Regions from separate parts of the Embleya sp. NPDC127516 genome, predicted to be linked through region 1. Evidence: riboswitches for the same ligand, from Rfam matches in the RefSeq annotation. Region 1 holds a riboswitch; each other region holds the start of a gene.
The links. A riboswitch is a leader RNA that binds a small molecule or an ion and turns the genes downstream of it on or off. The one in region 1 is predicted to bind cyclic di-AMP.
Positions count from the first base shown of each region.

Region 2: linked by a shared signal. The riboswitch ahead of ACIRL2_RS18150 (transglycosylase family protein) and the one ahead of ACIRL2_RS08325 (transglycosylase family protein) in region 1 are both predicted to bind cyclic di-AMP.
Region 3: linked by a shared signal. The riboswitch ahead of ACIRL2_RS15530 (NlpC/P60 family protein) and the one ahead of ACIRL2_RS08325 (transglycosylase family protein) in region 1 are both predicted to bind cyclic di-AMP.
Region 4: linked by a shared signal. The riboswitch ahead of ACIRL2_RS29620 (transglycosylase family protein) and the one ahead of ACIRL2_RS08325 (transglycosylase family protein) in region 1 are both predicted to bind cyclic di-AMP.

Region 1 is NZ_JBIWJT010000004.1:99,598-104,428, forward strand. It holds gene ACIRL2_RS08320 (glycerophosphodiester phosphodiesterase family protein) at 1-861, shown strand, start outside; gene ACIRL2_RS08325 (transglycosylase family protein) at 1,015-2,244, opposite strand; cyclic di-AMP (ydaO/yuaA leader) riboswitch at 2,277-2,510, opposite strand; gene ACIRL2_RS08330 (hypothetical protein) at 2,818-3,456, opposite strand; gene ACIRL2_RS08335 (DUF1203 domain-containing protein) at 3,645-4,139, opposite strand; gene ACIRL2_RS08340 (hypothetical protein) at 4,208-4,831, opposite strand, start outside.
Region 2 is NZ_JBIWJT010000008.1:302,141-306,971, forward strand. It holds gene ACIRL2_RS18140 (DUF6421 family protein) at 1-431, opposite strand, end outside; gene ACIRL2_RS18145 (nucleobase:cation symporter-2 family protein) at 944-2,299, shown strand; gene ACIRL2_RS18150 (transglycosylase family protein) at 2,421-3,164, opposite strand; cyclic di-AMP (ydaO/yuaA leader) riboswitch at 3,165-3,356, opposite strand; gene ACIRL2_RS18155 (EthD family reductase) at 3,553-3,888, opposite strand; gene ACIRL2_RS18160 (phosphoenolpyruvate hydrolase family protein) at 4,032-4,831, opposite strand, start outside.
Region 3 is NZ_JBIWJT010000007.1:82,576-87,406, forward strand. It holds gene ACIRL2_RS15520 (helix-turn-helix domain-containing protein) at 1-141, opposite strand, end outside; gene ACIRL2_RS15525 (NADP-dependent oxidoreductase) at 242-1,162, shown strand; gene ACIRL2_RS15530 (NlpC/P60 family protein) at 1,364-2,338, opposite strand; cyclic di-AMP (ydaO/yuaA leader) riboswitch at 2,345-2,537, opposite strand; gene ACIRL2_RS15535 (TMEM165/GDT1 family protein) at 2,944-3,528, opposite strand; gene ACIRL2_RS15540 (TetR/AcrR family transcriptional regulator) at 3,826-4,395, opposite strand; gene ACIRL2_RS15545 (DMT family transporter) at 4,392-4,712, opposite strand.
Region 4 is NZ_JBIWJT010000016.1:178,784-183,614, forward strand. It holds gene ACIRL2_RS29615 (PIG-L family deacetylase) at 1-901, shown strand, start outside; gene ACIRL2_RS29620 (transglycosylase family protein) at 1,036-2,391, opposite strand; cyclic di-AMP (ydaO/yuaA leader) riboswitch at 2,396-2,617, opposite strand; gene galE (UDP-glucose 4-epimerase GalE) at 3,067-4,035, opposite strand; gene ACIRL2_RS29630 (acyltransferase family protein) at 4,241-4,831, shown strand, end outside.

The DNA.
Region 1 (4,831 bases):
CTCGAACTGGACGTCCAGATCACCGAGGACGGCCGGGCCGTGGTCACCCACGACCGCAAGGTCGACGGACGCAAGTGCGCGGACACCAAGCCGGTACGCGCCGGCGACCCGGAGTTCCCCTACGTCGGCAAGTACGTCAACACGCTCAGCCTGGCGCAGGTCCGCACGCTGGACTGCGGATCGCGGCAGTTCCCCGGCTTCCCCGCGCAGACCACCTCGCCCGGAGCCCGAATGCCGCTGCTCACCGAGGTGTTCGACCTGGTCAACCACCGGCACGCGCGCGGCGTGAAGCTCAACGTGGAGACCAAGGTCGAGGCCGGCGCGCCGCAGGAGACCGCGCCGCGCGAGCAGTTCGTACAGGTCGTGGCGCGCGAGGTGCGCCGGGCCGGGCTGTTGCGCCAGGTCACCGTGCAGAGCTTCGACTGGGGCGCGCTCAAGCGCATGCGGCAGGTCGAACCGCGCCTGCCGCTGGTCGCGTTGACCAACTACGACTTCCTCCAGGTCGGCAAGCCCGGCGCCTCGCCCTGGCTGGGCGGCCTGGACATCGACGACTTCGACGGCGATCCGCTGCGCGCGATCTCCTCGTTCGGCGCCGGCACGTTCTCGCCCGTGCACGGCTTCCCGCAGGACGGCAAGGTCACCGACCCGAACTACCGTCCCTACGTGACCCGCGACATGGTCGCCCGGGCACACGCGTCGGGCATCAAGGTCGTGCCGTGGACCGTCGACGACCCGGCGACCATGGCCAAGCTGATGGACGACGGCGTGGACGGTCTGATCACCGACTACCCTGACCGGCTGCGGGAGTTGATGGCCGCACGTGGGCTGTCGCTGCCCAAGCGCTACCCGGCGCGCGGCTGATCGGCGCGATCCGCCGGAGACTTCGGCGTCCGCAGGGGTGGGGACGCCGAAAAGGGCCGGGCCCGTCGACACTCGGTCGACGGGCCCGGCCCTGGTACGGCTACCGCGTTGGTGTGGCTATCGCGGTGTGGTTACCGCCTGATGACGCTCGGCTCAGAGGTTGACGCCGTGCGCGCGCAGGTAGGTGACCGGGTTGATGCCGCTGCCGTAGTTCGGCGTGGTGCGGATCTCGAAGTGCAGGTGCGGGCCGGTCACGTTGCCGGTCGCGCCGGAGAGGCCGATCTGCTGACCGGTGCTCACCGTGGCGCCGACACGCACGCCGATGCTGGACAGGTGGGCGTACTGCGAGTACTTGCCGTCCGCGTGCTTGATCACGATCTCGTTGCCGTAGGCGCCGCCGTTGCCGGCCTTGACCACGGTGCCCGAGGTGATCGCCTTCACCGAGGTGCCGGTGGCGGCCACGAAGTCCTGGCCGGTGTGGCTGCCGCTGGACCACAGCTTGCCGCCGGTGCCGAACGCGGTGCCCAGGCCGCCCTTCACGGGAGCGACGTAACCGGACGCGTTGGCCGTGGTGGACTCGGCCTTGGCCGAGGACTCCTTGGCCGCGACCGGGGCCTTCTCCTTGACCTCGACCTTCGGCGCGACCTTCACGGACGCCGTGGTCTTGGTCTCGGTCTTCGGCGCGGCCGGAGCGGTCTCGGTCTTGGTGCTGCCGGACTCGGTCGAGGCCGAGGCCTTACCGGAGAGCGAGAGCTTCTGACCGATCTGGATGACGTTCGGGTTGCCACCGATCACCGAGCGGTTGTCGGCGTACAGCTTGTGCCAGCCGCCCTCGACATCCTTGGCGGCGGCGATCTTGGAGAGCGTGTCGCCCTTGACCACGGAGTACGAGGTGCTGGTCGACGCGGACTTCGCGGCGGCCGCCGGGACGACCTCGATCTTCGGGGCCGGAGCGGACTCGGCCGGCTTCTCGGCGGCCTTCGGGGTGACCTTGACCGTGGACTTGGTGCCGGGCGAGACGGCCGGCGCGGCGCTGCCCTTGGTCAGGCCCGCCGGGCCGGAGGTGTTCGGCCAGGCGCCGGGACCCTGTACGGCGAGAACCTTCTCGGCGATGGCGATCTGCTGGTCCTTGGTGGCCAGGTCGGCACGCGGGGCGTACTGCTGACCGCCGAACTCGTTCCAGGTGCTGATGGTGAACTGCAGACCACCGTAGAAACCGTTGCCGGTGTTGATGTGCCAGTTGCCCGAGCTCTCGAGCATGGCGACCTTGTCCCAGGTGGAGACGGAGGCGGCGTTGGCGGTGGCGAGACCGGTGACCAGCGGGGCGGCGACGATCGCGCCGGCCATGCCGAGGGTCAGCGCGAGACGCGTCTTCTTGGGCATGCGGGCAGGGGTGATGAACGACTGCACGAAGATTTTTCCTTCTCCCACGCCTACGAAGTGAGCTGTCGGATTCGGGCTGGAGAGTCTCGCCCGGCCGTGTTCGGCCCTCCTGAGGAAGGGACGGGCACGGCTTCACCCCAAGCCGTCGTCATGGGCGTCCGTGTCACGGACGCCCGGGACGGCATTCCACTTGGTTCCCCCGCTCCTGCCTTTCGGGTTTCGTACCGTGGCCTCGCTCCGGCGGCAGGATTCGGCGAACCGGGAGACCATTTCGCCGAGCACCGGACCGGTGTGGCGAAGCACCAAACTACGCACACCCTCGACTCGGATCCAAACATCACGTTTCGCCGAAACAGAAGAATCAGGGCGGAAGGGTGGAATATCGGGACCTAAAGTCCCGAGAAGCGTACGCATTGTGCCCGAATCGATGACATATAGTGGGTATTCGATTACTCAGGGCAGGAATCGTGAAAAGACGGTTTACGGTGCGTACGACCTCCTGACCATCGGTACCCGGCATGTGACGTGCACCATAGAGAGGGTCGATGGCCGCCCGATATGTACCGCTATCGGTCATCCGAAAACCAGAGATGCCCCGGTGGCGGCGCCCAAGAGCGCACCAGCCACGGCTTGCGCGACGGTGTGGTGACGCAGTGCGACACGCGACCAGCACACGACGCCGACCGCGAGATAACCGGTCGACCACCACGGTCCGCCCGCGACGGCGAGCAACGCGACGATGCCGGACGCGACCGCGCAGTCGACGCTGATCTTCCACGCCGCGTTCACCACCAGCAGCACCACCGTCATGCCCCACAGCGCGAACATCGCGAACACCAGCCGGGACGGCGCGCCGGCGCCGAGCATGACCGCCGCGCCGATGCCGATCGAGGCCAGGATCACCGCGAAGATGCGCGGACGCTGCCGGCGGTCCACCACGTGCCGGTCGCCCCAGGTACCGCGGCGACGCTCCCACTCGATGTACCCGGCCGGAACGATGCCCGCGCACAGTGCCGCGAACAGACCCCATCCGGCGCCGGTCCACGAGTGGGCGACGAGCGCACCGAAACCGGACAGTCCGGCAAGGATGGTGTTGCGCGGCTGGAGGATGTCGGTGACCACCTGGGCGGCGCCCCGGACACGGCCCGGACCGGGAGCGGCGGTGTGCGCCGCGACCTGGGCCGACGGGCTCCGCACGACTGCGTTGTCCATCCGCGTACGGTAGCGATCGGCTCGGAGCCGCCCGCGCGCGGGCCGGTACGGAATCCGGCCCGACACGGTGATCGTCCCGGGCGTGGCCGAGACCGGCGCGACGGTGTCGCCGCCCCGGTGGACGCGCCGGCGCCGGGCGCTCGCCCCCGGCGCCGGGGGCGAGCGCCACCGGGGATCCGGTCGTGGGATCAGCGGTCGGGGGTGGACGGGCGGACGATGGTGGACATGTAGCAGCCGTAGGTGATGTTGCGGCAGTGGATCTCGGTCACCTCGGGGTCGGCGAGGATCTCGGCGAGGGCGGGCTCGGGGTTGTCGGTGTCGTGGAGGCGTGAGGTGGGGTGGATCCGTCCCCGGGCGTCGTAGGCGCGAAAGACCTGGGGCCGGGCCCGCCACTGGGGCGGGTAGGCGTCGGTGCTCGGGCCGGGGCAGGCGTCGGCGTGCGCGAAGACCGGGCCGATCTCGCGGTACGGGCTCGCCGGGAGCGGCGGTTCGTAGCCGAACAACATGAGCCGCTCGCCCGGCTCGGCGTCGCGCAGGCAGCAGCGCAACGGTTCGCCGCCGCCGGCCGTGTGCGCTTCGACCGGGTGGCCGGAGACGTCCAGGCCGGTGGCCCGGACCGAGGCGAGGAGCTCGGCGGGGATCGCTCGGACGACGAAGGTGCGGGTATCCGCGGAGGTGGTCATGCCTCCAGCGTGGACGCGGCCGGGACACGGTGCCGGCGGCAATCGGACACCTCGTTCGGCACCCGGCCTCACCCGGCTCGACCGTCGAGACGACACCAATCCCGGCGGTAGGACGCCCAGTCCGTGTCGGTCGCGGCGAAGTCGACGTACAGTGCGACGCCGAAGTTCGGTCGGCGCGGGTCGTGTCTGGTCAGGCCCAGGCGGACACCGCGCACCGCCGCCGCGACCGTCTCGGCCGAGCCGTGATGACCCCAACTGTTCGCGTAGTAGGCGGGCAGGCCCATCAGCAGGTCGACCCCGGCCGGCGTCGCCTCCAGGGCGAGCTCGGTCTGCTGCGCGACGTAGCCGCCGTACAGCGACTCCAGCGGCATCGCGGTGTCATAGGACATCAGCGCGATCTGGTCGACCCGCCGCGCGACCTGGCCGAAGTATCGCTGCGACCACCACTTGGGGTGATCGCGCAGCGCTTGGAAGACGCTGTGCAGGGACGGCAGCGGATCGATCTGCGCGGCGGCGACCGACAGCGGGACGCCGCGCGCACGGGTCAGCGCGTGGGTGGCGGTGAGCACGGTCAGGAAGTCCTCGTTCCCGGACCACACCGGTTCCAGATCGAGGTGCACGCCCTCGAAGCCGGCGTCCAGGATCTGCGCGGCCGACGCGGTGATCGCCGCGCGCACCGGCGGGCGCTCCAG
Region 2 (4,831 bases), on a different contig from region 1:
TCCAGCGCGGCCAGCCACTGCGGCCACACCACCCGCAGCAGCACGGCCTCGACGTTGCGGTTGGGATTGCCGTTCTGGGTGGTCATCGGGAACACCACCAAGTGCTCCAGACCGTCGTGCCGAGCCTGCTCGGGGCGGAACGCGACAAGCGAGTCCAGGAAGTCGGGACGGCCGAAGCCGTCCGCCGCCCAGCGGGCGAAGTCGGCGACGACCGCTTCCAGGTACGCCTCGTCGTGCGGGAACAGCGGTGCGAGCCCGGTGACCGCCGACGTGATGTCGGCGACCAGCGCCCGGGCGGACGCGTGCTCGGACGGCTCGATCGAACCGTCCTTGGCCTGCAACGGACGCAGGTCGGCGACGGCTTCCTTGAGCACGGGCCACAGCGGGTGGTCTACGGCGGTACGGACGGCTACGCGGGTCATGTTCGACATGGAACCCTCTCAGGAGAAAGCAGGAACCACGGTCAGAAGAACCTATGTCAAAAGAATTTAACGCCGCAAGGGCGTTCCAAACGCAATCTTATCGTCGCTGGTACGTTTTGCCCGAATAAGTTGAGAATGCCATCCAGCCGCCTTCCGAAGATCGACGCCGCGTTCGGAGGAAGCCACAAGATGTGACCGGCCCGAACCGCCGACGCCTGTGCCTATTGACCGCCGATCCGGCCCGTCCCTACAGTCTCCTTCTGATCAACGGAATATTGATTCCGCATAGCGAAATACTTGGCAGGGGAACGCCCCGGATCCGCATCCACTCCCACTGCCCGATCCTGCGATCCAGTACGTCCAATGGGCCGGGCCGTCCTACGACGGCATCCGATGTGGAGGCGCCGATCATGGGCTGGAGAACCACCAGGAAGACTGCGGGCGCGGCACGATCGCCGGGCGATGCCACCGCCGGGGCGTCACCGGGGACCGGGGCGTCGCCCGTGCACCCCGTGGACGAGATGCTGCCGCCGGGACGCATGCTGGCCGGCGCCCTGCAACACGTGGCCACGATGTACGCCGGGGTCGCCGCGCCACCGCTGATCATCGGCGGGGCGCTGGGCCTGTCCACCGCGGAGCTGACCACGCTGCTGGGGGCGAGCCTGTTGATCGCCGGGCTCGCCACGCTGCTGCAGACGCTCGGCTTCTGGCGGATCGGCTCCCGACTGCCGTTCGTCAACGGCGTCACCTTCGCGGTGGTCTCGCCGATCCTGGCGGTGGCCGCGGCCAAGCAGGACGCGACACTGCCGGTGATCTTCGGCGCGACGATCGTCTCGGGCGTGTTCTGCTTCCTGCTCGCGCCGGTCTTCTGTCGACTGATCCGCTTCTTCCCGCCGGTGGTCAGCGGCACGGTGATCACCTTGATCGGGGTGTCCCTGCTGCCGGTCGCCGGGAACTGGTCGCAGGGCGGCGACAGCAAGGCGGCCGACTACGGCTCGACGACCAACCTCGGGCTCGCCGCGGCGACGCTGGTCGCGATCCTGGTCCTGCACCGGGTGCTGACCGGTTTCCTGCAGCGCATCGCGATCCTGCTCGGCCTGCTCTTCGGCACCCTGCTGGCCATCCCGTTCGACAAGGTGGACGGCGGCGCCCTGGGCGACCTGGCCGTCTTCGAGGTCCCGCAGCCGTTCGCCTTCGGCGCGCCGCAGTTCGACGTGTCGGTGACCGTGTCCATGCTCGTGGTGATGATCGTCTGCATGACCGAGTCGACGGCCGACATCATCGCGCTGGGCGAGGTGGTGGACAAACCCGCCGACGACCGGACGATAGCCGGCGGTCTGCGCGCCGACGGCCTGGCCACCGCGCTCGGCGGGGTGTTCAACGGCTTCGCGTGCACGGCCTTCGCACAGAACATCGGCCTGGTCGCGCTGACCCGCATCCGCAGCCGGTTCGTGGTCGCGGTGTGCGGCGGATTCCTGGTCCTGATGGGCTTGATGCCGATCGTCGGCGGCCTGGTCGCGCTCGTCCCGCAGCCGGTCCTCGGCGGCGCCGGCGTGGTGCTGTTCGGCACCGTCGCGGTGGCCGGCATCCGCACCCTGGGCAAGGCCGAACTCGACACCGGACCCAACGCGCTGATCGTGGCGGTGGCCCTGGCCTTCGGCGTCTTCCCGATCGCGTTCCCGGACTTCTACCACGCGTTCCCGGACAAGATCGCGATGATCGCCGAGTCCGGCATCTCGGCCGGCTCGATCATCGCGGTCGTACTCAACCTGCTGCTCAACCACACCGGATCCGCGTCCGGCGAAGCGGCCGACGAACCGGCGATCCCCGCCCCCACCCGGTCCACCGAACCCGCCGAACTGCCCAGCCGGGCCTGATCGATCGACGAAGCGAACGGCAACACGGCCAATCGACATCCCGTTTCGATCACCACCGACCGGACATGGGCGTGGGCCCCGCCGAAGTACTCGACGGGGCCCACGTGTTGCCGTTCGCGTGTCAGACGGAGAGCTTGGTGCCCACGCTGATCACGTTCGGGTTGTCACCGATGACACCCGAGTTGGCGCTGTACAGGGCCTGGTAGCCACCCTTGACGCCGAGCTTGGCGGCGACGGAGGAGAGCGTGTCACCGGCCTTGACGGTGTAGCTGCCGGAGCCCGAAGCCTGCTTGCTCGCGGCCGACTTCGACGCGTCCTGCGCGGCGACGTCCTGCTTCGGCTGCACCCGGACCTTCGGCGCATCGGCGCCGGAGTTGCGCGGTGCGGTCTCGGTCGCCGACTCGGCCTTGGCCGCGGCCTTCGGCGCGTCCTGGGCCTTGGTCTTGCCGGTGGTCGAGGACTCGGCCGTGGCGGACGCGTTGCCGCCCTTGGCCAGACCGGCCTTCTGCGAACAGACCGGCCAGGCGCCGGGGCCCTGCGCGGCCAGCACGCGCTCGGCGACCGCGATCTGCTGCGCCTTGCTCGCCTGCGCGGCACTGGCCGCGTACTCGCCGCCGCCGAAGGCGTTCCAGGTGCTCGGGGTGAACTGCAGACCGCCGGAGAAGCCGTTGCCCGTGTTGATGCTCCAATTCCCGGTGCTCTCGCACTGCGCGACCGCGTCCCACGTGGACGAGGACGCCGCGTTCGCGCTGCCCGCCATGCCCACGAGGGGAAGGACGAGACCCGCACCGGCGGCGACGGCGATGCCGGCGCGACGGCCACGAGAGAGCGAGCGAACGGGAGCGGTGATGGCACGGAAGGTCATTGATTACCTCGTCGGGCGCCTACGAAGTTAGCTGTCGGGTTCGGACGATTGGCCCGGCCTCGCCTGAAAACAGGCATGGCTTCACCCCACGGCATCGACATTGCCGATGCCGGCACTCACTTGGTTCCCCCGCTCCTGCCGCCAGTCGATATCGACTGCTTCCCTCGGGCGGCGGCAGGATTCGGCGTACCGCCCGGGGAGTCCGCTTGTGCGAACAACCACGAAGCTACGCACCGGGCCGCCGGGTTGGCAAACATTTCGGGCGCTTTGTGAGGTGCCCCATAAGCAGGAATAACACCGATTTGCCCGATATGTCGCCATCCTCGCAGGTCACGGCGCCGGCGTCCACGGTGCGCGGCCGCGTGGTCACCCGTGCTTCACCGTCGGGCTATTCCGTCGCGGGCAGCTCCACAGGTACGACTACCCGCTCCTCGTCCCAAAGGAACGTCGCGCCGCCGGTCGCGAAATTGGCGACGTCGGCCACCGTGGCCCGGCCCTCGGGCGAATCCAGGGTTGCCTGGATACCCGCGCGGGTCGGCGCGTACAACCCGACCACCAGGTAATAGGGCGGCTGCGCGCCGGAGGGGTCCGGATCGCACTTGCCGATGGTCCAGCCGGTCAATCCCGGCATCGTGCGGGCGAGCGGGACGTGCTTCTCCCAGTAATAGGCGTCGAACGCCGCCGGGTCCTCGGGGTGGCCATACAGCACGGTCAGCTTGTACACACGCGACTCCTCGCGGTCGTGGTGGATGTGTCTCCTGCCGGTGGTGCCCTGTGCTTCCTGCCTCCGACGTGGGACGCCCTGTGCGTCCCACCGGTACCGCCCTGCGCCCGGCACGTGCTGCCCGGATTCGTACGGCGCGGCGCCTACCGGGCTCCGATCGCCTTGAACGCCCGCGCCTGCTCGGTGATGGCCGTCTCGGTCGGCAGCCGTTCCATGCTGGAGGCGCCGAAGAAGCCCACCACGCCGGTGGTGTGCGCCAGCACGTACGCGGCGTCCTCGGGCTCGGCGATCGGCCCGCCGTGGCACAACACCAGCACGTCCGGGTTCACCTCGGCCGCCGCGTCGCGCATGCGCTGCACCCGCTCCACCGCCTCGTCGAGCGAGACCGCGGTGCTCGCGCCGATGCTGCCCTTGGTGGTCAGCCCCAGGTGCGGGACCAGGACGTCCGCGCCGGCCGCGGCCATCGCGCGGGCCTGCTCCGGGTCGAAGACGTAGGGCGCGGTGAGCAGGCCGCGCTCGGCGGCCAGCCGGATCATCTCCACCTCCAGGTCGTAGCCCATGCCGGTCTCCTCCAGGTTCTGCCGGAAGACACCGTCGAACAGGCCGACCGTGGGGAAGTTCTGCACGCCCGCGAAGCCCATCGCGGCGAGCTGGTCCAGGAAGTGCGGCATGATCCGGAACGGATCCGTGCCGCACACCCCGGCCAGCACCGGAGTACCGCGCACCACCGGCAGCACCTCGCCGGCCATCTCGACCACGATCGCGTTGGCGTCGCCGTACGGCAGCAGCCCGGCCAGCGAGCCGCGGCCGGCCATCCGGTAGCGGCCGGAGTTGTAGATGATGATCAGGTCCACGCCGCCGGCCTCGGCGCACTTGGCCGACAATCCGGTGCCCGCGCCCGCGCCGATCACGACGCCGCCCTGCCCGACCGTCCTGTGCAGTC
Region 3 (4,831 bases), on a different contig from region 1:
CCGCACGGGGCCCGCCCCGCAGATGACGAGCTCGTACCAACTCTCCACCGGGACCGGCGGGGCCGAGCCGAAGAGCTCGTGGGCCAAGGCCAGTTCGAAGTGCAGGATCCCGTCGGCGACGGCTATCGCGACTGTGCTCACGTCCGGAAGTGTACGCATCATGTCGTTCCGGACGCTCGTGCGGGGCGCCGCGTGGTCGACACGATGTGGGGGTTGGTCTTTCGGACGGAAGGCAAGTGACATGCGCGCTGTCGGTCAGGATGTGCTGGGTGGTCCCGAGGTGTTGCGGGAGTTCGACCTGGAGCGGCCGGCGCCCGGCCCGAGCGAGGTACTGGTCCGGGTGCACGCGGCGGGCGTCAATCCGACCGACTGGATACATCGGGCCACGGGCCTGATCCTGGGCGAACCGCCGTTCGTGCTCGGGTGGGACGTGTCGGGCGTGGTGGAGGCGGTGGGCCTGGGGGTGACGATCCATCGACCGGGGGACGAGGTGTTCGGCATGCTGAGCTACCCGTACGGCAACGGGGCGCACGCCGAGTACGTGGTTTCGGCGGCCCGCCACGTGGTGCGCAAGCCCGCCAACATCGACCACGTGCAGGCCGCCGCGCTGCCCTTGGCCGCGGTCACCGCCTGGCAGGCCCTGGTGGACACCGCGGAACTGCGGGAAGGGCAAAGGGTGTTGATTCACGCCGCGGCGGGCGGGGTCGGTCATCTGGCGGTACAGATCGCCAAGGCGCGCGGCGCGTACGTGATCGGCACCGCGAGCGCGGCCAAGCACGACTTCGTCCGCGGGCTGGGCGCCGACGAGATGATCGACTACACCACGACCGACTTCGCCGACGTCGTGCGGGACGTGGACGTCGTGCTGGACGGCGTCGGCGGCGAGTACGGTCCCCGCTCGCTACGGACGTTGCGCCGGGGCGGCGTGCTCGTCGCCATCGTGAACAACGTCAGGGACCTGGACGTCGAGCGGTACGGGGTCCGGGCCGAGGAGATGCTCGTCGAGGCCGACCACGCGGCCATGCGGCAGGTCGCGGACCTGGTCGAGGCGGGGCGACTGCGCGCCGCGATCGACTCGGTGTTCCCGCTGGCCGACGCGGCCAAGGCGCACGAGCGCGGGGAGACGGGCCGGGTCACGGGCAAGATCGTCCTGACGCTCTGACGCTCTGACGCTCTGACGCTCTGACGCCCGCGCCCCGGTCCGCCCGCCCGCCGGGACCGGCGCGTTCGCCGAAACGCACGCCGGCGCCGCGCGCTCCGACCGTCGTCGGAGGGCACGGCGCCGAAGGCGCGTCCCACTATGCGGTTGTGTCACCGCCGCCGGAGCACGTGTGCGCCGGCGGCGGCGGTTTGCCCGGTTCGATCAGGCCGGGCGGGTGGCGCCGGCGATCGGCATGGTGTTGATCGAGGCGATCTCGACCGACTTGCGCGGGTTCGGGGCGTGCACCATCTTGCCGTCGCCGATGTAGATGCCGACGTGGCTGATGCCGGAGTAGAAGAACACCAGGTCGCCGGGCTGCAGGTTGGCGACCGACACGCGCGTGTCGGCGGCGAACTGGTCGTTGGTCACGCGGGGCAGCGAGATGCCCGCGGACTTGTACGCGGCCTGGACCAGACCCGAGCAGTCGTACGCGTTGGGGCCGGTGGCGCCGTACACGTACGGCTTGCCGATCTGCGCCTTGGCGAAGGCCACGGCCTGGGCGGCCTTGCTGCTCGACGCGGTCGAGGAGCCGCCGGTCGGCGCCTGGTTGCCCTTCGAGCCGCCGGTGGCGGGCTTGGCGGGGGCCTTGGCGGCGGGCTTGACCGACACGTCGGCCGACGGCTTGCTCGCCGGCTTGGGGGTGGTCTTGCCGGGCGTGACGGAGGTCTTGGGCTGGACCTTGATGCTCGGCTTGGCGGGCGCGTCGGCCTTGGGTGCCGCGGGCGCCGAGCCGTCCAGCCGCAGGGTCTGGCCGATCTCGATCAGGTCCGGGCCGGACAGCAGCACGTCGCGGTTGAGTTCGTACAGGCTCTGCCAGCCGCCGTTGACCTGGTTGGTCTGGGCGAGCCGGAACAGCGTGTCGCCGGCCTGGACCACGTAGCGGGCCTTGTCGGCGGCCGTGTCGGTCTCCGGCGCGGCGGGCGCGGCCTGGACCGGGGCCGCGTCGACCGCCGCGGTGGGGGTCGCCGACAGCACGGTGGAGGGGGACTGCTCGGAGGTGGAGGGGGCCTGCGCCGGGGCGGCACCGGCGGTGGCGACCGGGAGCACGACACCCATGCCGGCGATGCCCACCGCCGCGACGAAGCGGCGGACGTTGGTGGGTCGAGCGGCACGATGGCGAGCGTTTGTGGACAGCATGAAATGGGGTCCTCTCCTGTCGCCTACGAGGTGAGCTGTCGGATTCGGACTGGAGCAGCCCGGTCGCGTTACGCGACTTCACCCCTAGCCGTCACCGGAACGATCCCGGCCACGGCGATTCACCTGGTTCCCCCGCTCCCGTCGGATTCTTCGATGTAGACCTCCCGCTGCCGGCGACGGGATTCGGCGTACCGGCGACAGGGTTCACCCGAAAGGTGAATCGGCGAGAAAGGTAGGCAATGCGGATGCCTGATCACAACCGAAACCCCGACTTCGCCCTGCGGGTAAAGGCGGAATAAAAGCGACATCTCTCCCGTGTTCGGCTCCGGGGTACCGGTGATGACGAGGGGATATCTCGGAGAGTGGTGTGATCGTGCGGTAACGGAAAATAGTCGAGACTCGTCGCGGGGCGCGGAAAATGAATTGCGGCTCGAAGTCGGCTATATAATTTATGTCCGTTTTATCCATGCGGCCTACATCACATTTCGGGCAACCGATCGACTGGTCGCGCCGGACATGCCGGCGATGCACCCATCCGTCCCGCCGCCGTCGGGTGACCGCGGCGCGGGCGCCATCCGCAGGGGCGAGGCATCACCGGGGGCGGGTCAGCCGGTGAACACCTCCACCAGCGACCAGATCGCCAGCCCGAGCATGCACAGGCCGCCGATCCGCTGCACCGTTTGCAGCGGGACGCGCTTGGCGATGAACCGCCCGGCGAGCAGGGCCAACGCGGACACCGACATCAGTGCCGCGGCCGAGCCGATCGCGGTGGACCAGGTGCCGTTCGTGGCGGCCAGGTTGGCCGTGGTGATCTGGGTGAGGTCGCCCCACTCGCTGATGAACACGGCCGTGAAGGCGGTCGCGAAGACCGGCCGGAAGCCGGTCACGCTCTTGCCCGCGGTGTCCTCGTCGTCCTCGCCCGCACCGCCGCGCAACAACATGAAGGCGCCGAAGCCGAACAGGGCGGCGGAGACCAGCTTGACGATCCAGCCGGGGAGCAGGCCGAGCAGGCCGCCCGCGCCGACGGCGAGGGCGACGTGCACGACGAACGCGGTCGAGGTGCCGAACCACACGTAGAGCGGACGCATGCGGGTGCCCATGGCAAGCGACGCGAACATCGTCTTGTCCGGGAGCTCGGCGAGGAAGATCAGCCCGAAGGCGGTCAGGATCGCCAGAAGGTCGAGGTGCATTCCGGGTGGCTTTCTGCGAGAGCCGGGCCCCGGGTCTTCACGAAGCGCCGCACGGCAACCGGAGGACCACTCGGCCCGGCACGACGGGGTACATCCACGAGAAGACGAGGATGCGTCGATGCCTGGCCGAAGGTCTCGCCCACCCGTGTCGAGCACGAGCCCGGCCACCGGGAGTCCGAGGACTCCAGCATGTCGACGACCGGTTCACGGGGCTACTCCCCTTCGCGGTGCCGACCCTACCGCACCCGGCGTCGGCGCCGGCCCGGCCGCTCCCGGCGCACCGGGCCGTTTCGACGCCTACGACGACCCGTTCACCGACGAAGACCCGCCCTCGTCCAGGACCCGGGCCAACGACCAGCGCAACTGCCTCTCGTCCAGCGTCGTGTCCAGCGTCAGCACCTGCAGCATGGTCCCGTCCAGCACGGCGAGCGCGGCGGCGGCGGCGCGCGGTCCGACCCGGACGGACAGGAAGTCGCCGACGCCCTCGACCCAGGCCAGGGCGAACCCGCGCAGTTCCGGGCTGCGGGCGGCGGCCAGGTACAACTCGTACTCGACCAGCGCGCGCGAGCGGTCCGCGAGGTATTCCGCGGTGAGCGCGGTGAGCACGCCGGGCAGGTCGTTCGCGTCCCGCGCACGCCGTACCCACTCCTCCAGCAGCCGCACCGTCTCCGCCGACGCGTGCGCGAGCGCGGCGGCGACCAGGTCGTCGAGCGAGGCGAAGTAGTACGTGGTCGCTCCCAACGGGACGCCCGCCCGGGCCGCGACCAGGCGATGCGTGGTGTTGCCCACGCCCACCTCCGCGATCACCTCACACGCGCCGCGCACGATCCGCAGTCGCCGACCCTCAGGGTCCCTGGCCGCGGTCAATGCGCACCACCCAGGTTCAACACCACGACTCCCGCGATCACCAACGCCATCCCGAACGCCTTGAGCAGCGTCACCGGCTCGTTCAGGAACACCGCGCCGACCAGCGCGATGGCCACCGTCCCGAGTCCGGACCAGATCGCGTACGCCGTGCCCACCTGCAACTGCCGCAACGACAACGTCAGCAGGTAGAAGGCACCCGCGTACCCGCCCAGACACGCCAGCGTCGGCCACAGCCGGGTGAACCCGTCGGTGCTCTTCAGCAGACTGGTCGCGATCACCTCACACGAGATCGCCAGCCCCAGGAACAGCCAGGCCACGGGCCTCTCCCTCCGAGTGGTACAGATGTACAAGTACAAATGTACAAGAGTGCTCGCCCGGGGTGATCGGAGCCCTCGTCTCGGCCGCGGGCCGGGACCGAGTCGGACCCGGCCCGACT
Region 4 (4,831 bases), on a different contig from region 1:
GACCCAGGACGCCGTCGGCGGCCCGAACTGGTCCCCGGCGCACTCGATGCCCGGCCCCGGCGACGGCGAACTGGCCCCGGGGCTCGCCGCGGTGCGCATCGCGGACGGCCGGATCGCGGTGTTCGTGCTGCGCATCGGCGGTGCCCGCCGGGCCGATCGGGACCGGTTCGAGATCCTCACGGCGACCGAGACGACGCCCGGCGGCGAACTGGGGCCGTGGCGCGGCCTGGGCAACCCCGACGGCGACGGACGCGGCCCGGGCACACCGGTGGTCGGGGTGGACGGCGCGGGCGGGCTGTACCTGTTCGTGCGCGACCGGGACAAGGGGATCAGCGGCCGTCATCGGCCCGCCGGGAGCGACACGTGGTCGGCGTGGCGGGACCTGGGCGGCGGGGAGATCGTCGAGGGGCCCGGCGCGGTGACCCGCCCGGACGGCCGGGTCGTGGTCTTCGGCACGGCGCGTGAGGGCATTCGCTACTGGGAACCGGTCGGCGAGCGGTCGGGGCCGCCGCGCACGATCGCGGCCGAGCGACCGGCGGGCCCGCCCGCCGTGTCGGTGGGCGCCGACGGCCGGGTGGGTGTCGCCTACCGGCGCGCCGGCACACCGGAGATCGCGAGCGTGGTCGAGGGCGGGCCGAACGGGTGGGTGCCGGCCGACTCGGGAGCCGCGGGCGCGGGTTACGAGGCGTTGAGCCGAGTGCCCCGACCGGACGGCACGACGGCGACGCTGACCCGGGACGCCGACGGCCGGCCGATCGTCCTCGGCGCGTCCGGGGCGCCGGTCGTGCTCGACGAGCGCACGGTCGCGGTCGATCCCACCGGCGCGCCGGACGGCGCCGGGCACGCGGTGGCCCTGTGGCTCGGTCCGGACGGTGCGCTGCGCACCGCGCGGCTGCCCTGACGGCACCGTCCGGGCACGCGCACCGGTCCGCACATGCGAATCGTCCGCACACGCGCACCGGTTTGAACACGCGAACGGCGGGCGCTCCCTGGAGGGAACGCCCGCCGTTCGATGCAGCGGGTGGAGCGGGTGACTCAGACGCTGACGCCGTGGCTGCGCAGCCAGGTCATCGGGTTGACCGCGGAGCCGTAGTTCGGCGTGGTGCGGACCTCGAAGTGCAGGTGCGGGCCGGTGACGTTGCCGGTCGCGCCGGAGAGCGCGATCTTCTGGCCGGTCTGCACCTTCATCCCGGCCTTGACCGAGATCGAGGACAGGTGCGCGTACTGGGTGTACTTGCCGTCCGCGTGCCGGATGACGACCTCGTTGCCGTACGCGCCGCCCCAACCGGCCGACACGACGGTGCCCGAGGTGACCGCGCGCACCGTGGTGCCGGTCGAGACCGCGAAGTCCTGGCCGGTGTGGCTGCCGCTGGACCAGCGCGAGCCGCCGGAGCCGAAGCTCGCGGTGAGCGTGGCGCCCGAGACCGGGGCGACGTACGAGCCGGAGGCGGTCGTCGTCGATTCGGTCTTGGCGGCCTCGGTCTTGGTGGTCGCGGCCTTCGGAGCCGGCTTGCTCTCCGTCTTGGCCTTCGGAGCCTCAGCCTTGGGGGCCTCGGTCTTCGGCGTCTCGGCCTTCTGCACCTCGACCTTGGGCGCGGCGGCCTCGGTCTTGGTGGTGGTCGGCGCGGCCTTGCCGTCGACCGTGAGCTTCTGGCCCGGGAAGATCAGGTCGGGGTTCTCGCCGACGACGGACTTGTTGGCCTCGTACAGCTTCGGCCAACCGCCGGGCACGTGCGCGGCGTTCGCGATCTTGGAGAGCGTGTCGCCGGTGACCACGACGTAGGACGAGGTCGCGGCGGCCGGCTCGGTCTTCGGAGTCTCGGTCTTGGGCGCCTCGGTCTTCGGGGCCTCGGCCTTGGGGGCCTCGGTCTTCGGAGCCTCGGTCTTGACCTCGATCTTCGGCGCGGCGGCCGTCTTCTTCGGGGCCGGCTTGGCGGTCTCGGTCTTGGGAGCGGTCTTCGGCGCGGTCTTGCCGGCCGAGGAGCCGGTGTCGACGTCGGCGGCGGCGCCGCCTCGGGTCAGGCCGGCCTTGACCGAGCACACCGGCCACGCGCCGGGGCCCTGGCCCTTGAGGACCTTCTCGGCGATCGCGATCTGCTGACCCTTGGTCGCCAGGTCGGCGCGGGCGGCGAACTCCGTGCCGCCGAACGCCTTCCAGGTGCTCGCGGTGAACTGCAGGCCGCCGTAGAAGCCGTTTCCGGTGTTGATCTGCCAGTTGCCCGTGCTCTCGCACTGGGCGACCTTGTCCCAGGTGCTCACGGAGGCGGCCTGGGCGGTGCCCGCGCCGATGATCGGCATGGCGACGCCGACTCCGGCGACACCCGCCGCGGCGATCAGACGCGTGGTCCTACTGGTGCTGCGACGGCGATGACGCCCGGTTCCGGACAGCATGGCTGGATCCTCTCCCACGCCTACGAGGTGAGCTGTCGGATTCGGGCCGGAGATCGATAGCCCGGCCACGTCCCGAAGGACATGGCTTCACCCCAAGCCGTTCGCGGCGTCCGATCATCGAGATCGGGGCCGTTCGCGGCGGTTCACCTGTGGTTCCCCCGCTCCTGTCGTGTGGTGCTCGTCAGCCTCCCGAACGGCCGGCGACAGGATTCGGCGTACCGGCGATCGGGGTCCGTGTGGGATACGGACGGATCGAACGCTAAGCAGGCCTCGCCGAAGATCACAAGTCTGTGTCGGATAGACGTCGATTATCCGTTTTGCGGATGAGCGCAATGTAGATGATCCCTTACGGAAAGGACCGTAGTTGGCGTTCCGTGGTGGAAGGGCAGGGAACGCGTGACATCGGCCCTTGGTCACGGCGTACGCCGATCACCCGGGAAAGATCACCTACGCCCCGTTCGTCACACCCGCATCGCGTGTGGCGTCGCGCGGACCGGGCCCCTGCCCACCGACAGGGGCGTACGCACCCGTGATCGACGTGATTCGGCCCACAGACGAAGCACGTCATGTCCGATTTGCCCCAGGAGACTTCACCCTGCGTCGTCACGGGATCGCGACGCGACACCGCCCGCGGCGCCGGCTGATGCGCGGCGCCGCGGGCGGTGTGTGCGGGACTCAGCCGCGCTGCGCGCGCCAGCCGGCCCACGCGCTCTCCACCATGTCCGCCGTGTCGTGCCGGGCCTTCCAGCCCAGTTCGGTGGTGATGCGATCGGCGCTCGCGACCACCCGGGCCGGGTCGCCCGCGCGCCGGGGTCGCAGCTCCGGCGCGATGTCGCGCAAACCGGTGACCTCGCGGATGAGTTCCACCATCTCGCGCACCGACGTGCCCTCACCGCGACCGACGTTGAGCACCAGACGCGCGTCCGGGTCGGTGCCGAGCCGACGGGTGGCCGCCACGTGTGCCTCGGCCAGGTCCACCACATGGATGAAGTCGCGCACGCAGGTGCCGTCCGGGGTGTCGTAGTCGTCCCCGAAGATCACCGGCGCCTGATCGGCCGTCAGCTTCTCCAGCACCATCGGCACGAGGTTGAACACGCCCTCGTCCGCGAGTTCCGGCGCGCCCGCGCCCGCGACGTTGAAGTAGCGCAGCGCGGCGTACGAGATGCCGTGCGCGCGCGCCGTGGCCTTGATCATCCACTCGCCGACGAGCTTGCTCTCGCCGTACGGGTTGATCGGCAGGCACGGGGTCTCCTCGTCGACGAGGTCGACGTCGGGCATGCCGTAGACGGCGGCGCTGGAGGAGAACACGACGCGCGTGACGTCGGCCGCGACCATGGCCGCGAGCAGGACGCGCAGACCCTCGACGTTCTCCTCGTAGTAGTAGAGGGGGCGCGCGACCGATTCGGGCACCTGCTTCTTCGCCGCGATGTGCACCACGCCGTCCACGGCGTGCGCCCGGAACGTCTCGTCCAGCAGCGCCCGGTCCAGCACCGAGCCGACCACCAGCGGCACATTTTCGGGAACCCGTTCGCGCGCGCCCGTGGAGAAGTCGTCGAGGACGACCACATCCTCGCCGGCCGCGAGCAACGCCCGCACGACATGCGTCCCGATGTACCCGGCACCGCCGGTGACAAGCCACTTCATGAGGCGACCCTACCCGGCATCCCGGGTTCGCGGAGGGTGCGCGAATCGCGCGTGGCGACCCCCGCGGCGCCCGCCCTCCAGGGTGCCTGACCCGGGGTCGGGTCGACCGTTACCATGCACAGGATCTCGTGGGCAGGGCGCATATTCGCCCAGGGGGGATCCTGCGTCGCTTCCGGGCGGCCACATCGGGAAGGGCGTAAAGCGCGTGCGACGCGACTTCGGAGTGGGTCGGCAAGGAACGCTGGCCGAACGATTCTCCGGCCGGGACAACAGCATCGGATTGATCCGGCTCCTGCTGGCGACAGCGGTCGTGGTGGCGCACGCGCACATCCTGGGCGGCTTCGGCAAGCACGAGCCGGGCAACGGCTTCACCGGCATGCAGGTCGGCCTCGGCCGGATGTCCGTGTACGGCTTCTTCGTGCTGTCCGGCTTCCTGATCACCCGCAGCGGCATGCGCACCACGACCGGGCGCTACCTGTGGCACCGGATGTTGCGCATCCTGCCCGGTCTGTGGGTCTGCGTGCTGTTCACCGCGCTGGTGGCCGCGCCGATCATGTTCCGTCACCAGCAGGGTTCGCTGGACGGTTTCTGGCGCCATGGCGAAGGCCCGTTCGACTACATCCGCGCGAACTGGTGGACCGGTCTGCGGCAGTTGGACATCTCCAACATCCTGGCCACCGGGAAGAAGGAGGGGCACGCCTTCGACCCCGGCTTCGACGGCGCGCTGTGGTCGCTGAGCTACGAGATGACCTGCTACGTGGTCGTCGCGGCGATGGCCTGGTCCGGCGTGCTGCGC